Linked DNA regions of Amycolatopsis sp. NBC_01488. The protein of the gene in region 1 interacts with the protein of each later gene in a pairwise test. Links are inferred from orthologs where the notes say so. Each region holds a gene or a part of one and is shown in the gene's direction. Other genes may lie near its edges.

Region 1 (3,080 bases):
GTTGGGAAGGGGGCGCCTGGACCATCCCGGCGTCCGGAGCGGGGGCCGGCTGGTTGCCCTGCTGGGACTGCGTGAAGCGCAGGTAGTCCTGGAACTGCTGGAACTGGCGGAACTGCTCCAGCTGCGCCGGGTCCATCGGTGGCTGCGAACCGGGCAGGTTGGAGCCCGCCGGTTCGATGTCCGAGCCCGGCTTTCCGTCATCGCGCTGCTCCGCCACGTGACCATGATGCCCCACGCCGCCGCGAACGTGGGGGGTGGAGAAGGGTTGCCGACTTGACAAGGTACTCTTGAGGAAGTTCTACCGAAGACCGCTGGTGTTCCCCGCTAGGGGAACGAAGGTCCCGCACTCGCCGGGCGGCCCGCGCAGGAGGAACGAGGCTCGGCACCACGTGTGCCGTACGACGCCCCGCGCCTGCTTGCGCGAGGGCGTTTCGTCGTTTCGGGGGACTCCTTCGCAGCCAGTGGAAACACTAGCCAAGAGAGGAGGCGACCATGGCGAAGCCCGACAAGGTGGCGGCCGTCGCCGAGATCGCGGAGAGCTTCCGCACCAGCTCGGCCACCGTCGTTACCCAGTACACCGGCCTCTCCGTGTCCCAGCTGTCCCAGCTGCGCCGCGCTCTCGGCACCAGTGCCAAGTACCGGGTCGCGAAGAACACCCTCGTCAAGCGTGCCGCGGAAGATGCGGGCGTCACGGGGCTCGAGGACCTGTTCGTCGGCGCGACCGCCATCGCCTTCGTCGAGGGTGAGGCTGTCGACGCCGCCAAGGCGCTTCGCGACTTCGCGAAGGACAACAACGCGCTTGTGATCAAGGGCGGCTACATGGACGGCAAAGCGCTGTCCGTGGACGAGATCAACCGGATCGCCGATCTCGACAGCCGTGAGGTCCTGCTCGCCAAGGCGGCGGGCGCGTTCAAGGCGAAGCTGTCCCAGGCCGCCGCGCTGTTCCAGGCGCCGGCGTCCCAGGTCGCCCGCCTGGCTGCCGCGCTGGAGGAGAAGCAGCGCAACGCCACCGGTACCGAAGCAGCCGAAGCACCCGCCGAGAGCTGAACCACCCCCACCCCGAACGTCTAGTTCGTTTTTCTGAGAGGAAGCCATCATGGCGAAGCTGAGCACCGCCGAGCTGATCGACGCCTTCAAGGAGCTGACCCTCCTCGAGCTGTCCGAGTTCGTGAAGGAGTTCGAGGAGACCTTCGACGTCACCGCCGCCGCGCCGGTCGCCGTCGCCGCCGCCGGCCCCGCCGGTGCCGCCCCGGCCGCCGTCGAGGAGCAGGACGAGTTCGACGTCGTCCTCGAGGGCGCCGGCGACAAGAAGATCCAGGTCATCAAGGTCGTCCGCGAGGTCGTCTCGGGCCTGGGCCTGAAGGAGGCCAAGGAGCTGGTCGAGGCCGCTCCCAAGGCCCTCCTGGAGAAGGTCGACAAGGAGGCCGCCGAGGCCGCCAAGGAGAAGCTCGAGGCCGCGGGCGCCAAGATCTCCATCAAGTGATTCCGGGCGCGTGAGCGCCTCGCACCACCTCGCGAAAAGGGCGGGCACCCACTCGGGTGCCCGCCCTTTCCTCGTGCTCGGTGGCCGCGGACCTGCGGGGATCCGCTCAGTCCCTAGGGGCTGTGTCCGAATAGCCCCGGGTCCCTAAATCGCGGGTTCGGGGCTCCGGAGATCTGCGTCGTTGCCCCGAATGGACTACCGTGCCTGCAGTTGCCGATCACGGCGGGGTGACGATGGAACCAGGGCTGGCCAGGAAAGAAAACTGGTGAGTAACCTGTTCGCACTCAGCTCGTTGCACCTGGTTGACGCGGGTTCTTGGGGCGCCAGGCCCGCACCCGCCACCGGCGTGGGGTGGCAAGGGTGTGGCAGCGGGCGCAATGACGCGGAACAGCTCCTGGAGGTGCGATGGGTGCCGAGGTGGTCATCGAAGGCCTGACCAAGTCCTTCGGTAAGCAGGCCATCTGGCGGGACGTCACGTTGACGCTGCCCCCGGGCGAAGTGTCGGCGATGCTCGGTCCGTCGGGAACCGGCAAGTCGGTCTTCCTCAAGTCGATGATCGGGCTGCTCAAGCCCGACCGTGGCCGGTGCGTGATCAACGGGGTGGACATCGTCACCTGCTCCGAGCACAAGCTATACGAGATCCGGAAGCTCTTCGGCGTCCTGTTCCAGGACGGCGCGCTGTTCGGCTCGATGAACCTCTACGACAACGTCGCCTTCCCGCTGCGCGAGCACACGAAGAAGTCCGAGACGGAAATCCGCCGGATCGTCCTCGAGAAGCTCGACATGACCGGTCTGAACGGCGCCGACAAGAAGCTGCCGGGCGAGATCTCCGGCGGGATGCGCAAGCGCGCCGGCCTCGCCCGCGCCCTGGTGCTGGACCCGGAGATCATCCTGGTCGACGAGCCGGACTCCGGCCTCGACCCGGTCCGCACCACCTACATTTCGCAGCTGTTCCTCGACGTCAACGCGCAGATCGACGCGACGTTCCTGATCGTCACGCACAACATCAACCTGGCTCGCACGGTGCCGGACAACCTGGGCATGCTCTTCCGCAAGGAACTGGTCATGTTCGGCCCGCGCGAGGTGCTGCTGACCAGCGAGGAGCCGGTCGTCAAGCAGTTCCTCAACGGCAAGATGCAGGGTCCGATCGGGATGTCCGAGGAGAAGGACTCCGCCCAGATGGCGGCCGAGCAGGCGATGTTCGACGCCGGGCACCACGCGGGCGGGGTCGAGGACGTCACCGGGGTGCCGCCGCAGATGCAGACGACGCCGGGCGTGCCGACGCGGATGGGCGCGGTCCGCCGCAAGGACCGCGTCATGGAGATCATGCACCGGCTGCCGCAGCCCGCGCAGGAGAGCATCATCGCCTCCCTGTCGCCGGAGGAGCAGCGCCACTACGGCGTCCACCCGCAGCGGGTCGCGCAGGCCCAGCAACAGCAGCAGGTCCCGGCGGGCGTCCGGCCGGGTGACGGCGTCCCGAACCAGCACCACGGCCAGCTGCCCGCCGACCAGGTCGCGCGGATCCCGGGCGGCCAGCCGCCGAGACCCGGCACGCACCGAATGCCGCCGAACAACGGGCCAGGTGGCCGGTGAGTTC
Region 2 (4,498 bases), 1.7 Mb from region 1 along the record:
TTGTCCGGCTGTCTGGCTGTCAGACAGGTTCATGGAAGGGATGCTCGGTGTCCCGCCCGGCGCCTGTCAACGCGAGCAGACGTCGGTGTGGCTCAGCTCACCGGTCCGTTCGTGCGCGTCCGATCGGGGTGCGAACCCGGCCGGCCCCGATGCGCAACGCGTCGGGCGTCGCCGGGTGACCACCCGACCGCGCCCCGTGCCCGCCGGCCGCACCGTGATCATCACTGCCCGAAACGGTGGCGCGTCGCGCCACCCGGTGCGGGCTCCAGAGGCGCACAATCGAGCCCGGCGAGTGCGGGATAGGCTGGGGGACCCGGGCGCGCCGGACCCATCCACACAGGGGAGGTTTTCGCTGGTGTCGAACGATTCCTTCGTCCACCTGCACGTCCACACCGAGTACTCGATGCTCGACGGTGCGGCGAAGATCGGTCCCCTCTTCGCGGAGGCGGCGCGCCTCGGCATGCCCGCGGTCGGCATGACCGACCACGGCAACATGTACGGCGGCGACGAGTTCTACCAGCAGTCGAAGAAGCACGGCCTCAAGCCGATCATCGGCATCGAGGCGTACGTCGCGCCGGAGTCGCGGTTCCACAAGAAGCCGGTCTTCTGGGGCCAGTCGAACCAGCGCGGCTCCGACGAGCTGGGCGAGGGCGGCGACGTCTCGGGCGCCGGTGCGTACACGCACATGACCATGCTCGCCGCGAACGCGACCGGCCTGCGGAACCTCTTCAAGCTGTCCTCGCTTGCCAGCATGCAGGGCTACTACCGCAAGCCCCGGATGGACCGCGAGCTGATCGCCGAGAACCACGCCGGCATCATCGCGACCACCGGCTGCCCGTCGGGTGAGGTGCAGACCCGGCTGCGGCTGGGCCAGAAGGAGGCGGCGATCCAGGCCGCGTCCGACTACAAGGACATCTTCGGCGCGGACAACTTCTTCCTCGAGCTGATGGACCACGGCCTGCCGATCGAGCGGTCGGTCCGCGAGGGCCTGCTCGAGGTCGGCCGGCTGCTCGACCTCAAGCCGCTGGCCACCAACGACTCGCACTACGTCACCAAGGACCAGGCGGACACGCACTCGGCGCTGCTGTGCGTCCAGGCGGGCAAGACCCTCAACGACCCGACCCGGTTCAAGTTCGACGGCGACGGCTACTACCTCAAGTCCGCCGCCGACATGCGCGAGTACTGGGACAAGGAGGTCCCGGGCGCGGCCGACACGACGCTGATGATCGCCGAGCGCGTCGAGTCGTACGAAGAGGTGTACGCGCACAAGGACCGGCTGCCGTTCTTCGAGGTGCCCGAGGGCTACGACCAGGGCGGCTGGCTGCGCGAAGAGGTCCAGCGCGGCATGAAGTGGCGATTCCCGGAGGGCGCGCCGGACGGCTACCAGGAGCGCATCGACAAGGAACTCGACGTCATCATCGGGAAGGGCTTCCCGGCCTACTTCCTGATCGTCGCCGACCTCATCAGCTACGCTCGCCGCGTCGGCATCCGGGTCGGCCCCGGCCGTGGTTCGGCCGCCGGCTCGCTCGTCGCGTACGTCCTCGGCATCACGAACCTGGACCCGATCCCGCAGAAGCTGCTGTTCGAGCGGTTCCTCAACCCCGAGCGCGTCTCGATGCCCGACATCGACATCGACTTCGACGACCGCCGCCGCGGCGAAATGATCCGGTACGCGACCGACAAGTACGGCGCGGACAAGGTCGCCCAGGTCATCACCTTCGGCACGATCAAGACCAAAGCCGCGATCAAGGACAGCGCGCGGGTCCACTTCGGCCAGCCCGGCTACGCGATCGCGGACAAGATCTCCAAGGCGCTGCCGCCGCCGATCATGGCGAAGGACATCCCGCTCTCGGGCATCGTCGACTCGAAGCACGAGCGCTACGGCGAGGCCGCCGAGGTCCGCGCGCTGGTCGAGACCGACGAAGAGTGCAAGACGATCTTCGAGACCGCCCGCGGCCTCGAGGGCCTGATCCGCAACGCGGGCGTGCACGCCTGCGCGGTCATCATGTCGTGCGACCCGCTGACCGACGCGATCCCGCTCTGGCAGCGTGACGACGGCTCGATCATCACCGGCTGGGACTACCCGTCGTGCGAGGCCATCGGCCTGCTGAAGATGGACTTCCTGGGCCTGCGGAACCTCACGGTCATCGGCGACGCGATCGACAACATCAAGACCAACCGCGGAATCGACATCGACCTCGACACCCTCGGCGTCGAGGACCCGGAGACGTACAAGCTGCTCGCCCGCGGCGACACGCTCGGCGTGTTCCAGCTGGACGGCGGGCCGATGCGCGACCTGCTCCGCCGGATGGAGCCCACGGTCTTCGACGACATCGTCGCGGTCGGCGCGCTGTACCGCCCCGGCCCGATGGGCATGAACGCGCACAACGACTACGCGGACCGGAAGAACAACCGGCAGAAGGTCAAGCCGATCCACCCGGAGCTCGACGAGCCGCTGCGCGAGATCCTGGCCGACACCTACGGCCTGATCGTGTACCAAGAGCAGATCATGCACATCGGCCAGAAGGTGGCCGGCTACACGATGGGCCGCGCGGACGTGCTCCGCCGCGCGATGGGCAAGAAGAAGAAGGAAGTCCTCGACCTCGAATACGAGGGCTTCGAGGCCGGGATGAAGGCCAGTGACCTGGTCCCGGGCGGGTTCTCCGCCGAGGCCGTCAAGGCGCTCTGGGACACGATCCTCCCGTTCGCCGGCTACGCGTTCAACAAGAGCCACGCGGCCGCGTACGGCCTGGTCTCCTACTGGACCGCGTACCTCAAGGCGAACTTCACCGCCGAGTACATGGCGGCCCTGCTCACGTCGGTCGGCGACAACAAGGACAAGTCGGCGGTCTACCTGTCCGAGTGCCGCCGCCTGGGCATCAAGGTGCTCCCGCCGGACGTCAACGAGTCGGCCCTGCGGTTCGCGGCCGTCGGGGAGGACATCCGCTTCGGGCTGGGTGCCGTCCGCAACGTCGGCGCGAACGTCGTCGAGTCGATCATCAAGACCCGCGAGGAGAAGGGGAAGTACGCCTCCTTCATCGACTTCCTCGACAAGTCCGAGCTCGTGGCCTGCAACAAGCGGGTCATCGAGTCGCTGATCAAGGCCGGCGGGTTCGACTCGCTGGGCCACACGCGGCTGTCGATGATCCAGGTCCACGAGGACGCGGTCGAAGCCGTCGTCCCGCTCAAGCGCCAGGAGGCGATGGGCCAGTTCGACCTCTTCGGCTTCGGCGGGGACGACGATGAAACAGTGGCCTCGTCGCCGCTCGCGCACCTGAAGTTCGGCGAGGAGGAGTACCCGCGCAAGCAGCTGCTCGCCTACGAACGCGAGATGCTCGGCCTGTACGTCTCGGCCCACCCGCTGGACGGCGCCGAGCGGATCCTGCGCAAGCACGCCCCGAAGCCGATCGCCGGGATCCTCGCCGATCCGCCGCGCGAAGGCGAAATCGTCATCTCCGGGCTGATCACGTCGCTCGAGCGGCGGGTCAACAAGAAGGGCGAGCCCTGGGCGATCTGCACGGTCGAGGACATGGACGCCTCCCTCGAGGTGCTCTTCTTCCCGAAGTCGTACGCGCTGTTCGCGAGCGAGCTGATCGAAGACAACGCGGTGCTGGTCAAGGGCCGGGTCAACTGGCGCGAAGACAAGATGTCCGTCTTCGGCGGCGGTCTCGCGACACTGGACCTGTCCGAGGTCGGCACGGGCAACGGCGACGACGAGCCGCCATTGGTCCTGCTCGCGGCGGCGGAGAAGATCGACCAGTCCGTGGTCAGCGAGCTGCGGTCCACGCTGCTCGCCCACAAGGGGGAGACCCCGGTCCACCTCAAGCTGGTGGGCAAGAACCAGACGGTCTTCGCGCTCTACGACTACCCGGTCAAGGTCAGCTCGATGCTGATCGGCGAGCTGAAGGGCATCCGGGGCATCACTGCCTCCACCTGAGTCGCCGAGGGCGGGATCCGTGGGCGTACAACGCGCGCGGATCCCGCCTTTCGTGTTTGCTGGGTGGGGTATCCCCGGCCGGTGAACACGCGTGAGGTCAGCTCTTCGATGTCGTACGAACCCGATCCCCGGCGCTGGAAAGCGCTTGCCGTTTCGCTGACGGCCGGGTTCATGGGGCTGCTCGACGTCAGCATCGTCAACGTCGCGCTCCCGTCGATGCAGTCCGGCCTGCACGCGAGCAGCGGCGGCATCCGCTGGGTCGTCTCCGGCTACGCGCTGGCGTTCGGCCTGGTCCTGGTCACCGGCGGCCGGCTCGGCGACGCGTTCGGCCGCCGGACCATGTTCCTCGGCGCCCTCGCGGCGTTCGTCGTCACGAGCGCGCTGGCCGGCGCGGCCCCGAACGAGACGACGCTCGTGATCGCGCGGCTCGCCCAGGGCGTCGCGGCCGGCATGCTCACGCCGCAGAACACCGGCCTGATCCAGGACCTCTTCCGCGGCGCCGAGCGCGGCCGCGCGTTCGGGATGTTCGGCGCCGTCGTCGGGATCTCCACGGCGGTCGGG

What was found. The genes of interacting proteins can lie anywhere in the genome.
Region 2: the proteins of rplL (region 1) and dnaE interact in binary tests that used the Escherichia coli proteins (3 or more experiments, as listed by UniProt). The link is inferred for Amycolatopsis sp. NBC_01488 from one-to-one orthologs.

What each region holds. Positions count from the first base shown.
Region 1 is NZ_CP109434.1:1,696,274-1,699,353, reverse strand. What follows is about bases 116-2,789. They hold rplL (50S ribosomal protein L7/L12), read left to right. Parts: upstream 116-1,096; coding sequence 1,097-1,483; downstream 1,484-2,789. Other genes in these bases: OG738_RS08015 (ABC transporter ATP-binding protein), read left to right, coding at 1,889-2,789; rplJ (50S ribosomal protein L10), read left to right, coding at 493-1,047; OG738_RS08030 (hypothetical protein), read right to left, coding at 116-217. Also shown: more of OG738_RS08030, read right to left, coding at 1-115; more of OG738_RS08015, read left to right, coding at 2,790-3,076. UniProt on the Escherichia coli protein: The binding site for several of the GTPase factors involved in protein synthesis (IF-2, EF-Tu, EF-G and RF3). Is thus essential for accurate translation.
Region 2 is NZ_CP109434.1:8,140-12,637, reverse strand. The notes cover bases 46-4,137. They hold dnaE (DNA polymerase III subunit alpha), read left to right. Parts: upstream 46-355; coding sequence 356-3,937; downstream 3,938-4,137. Other genes in these bases: OG738_RS00025 (MFS transporter), read left to right, coding at 4,046-4,137. Outside these bases: more of OG738_RS00025, read left to right, coding at 4,138-4,498. UniProt on the Escherichia coli protein: DNA polymerase III is a complex, multichain enzyme responsible for most of the replicative synthesis in bacteria. This DNA polymerase also exhibits 3' to 5' exonuclease activity. The alpha chain is the DNA polymerase catalytic subunit.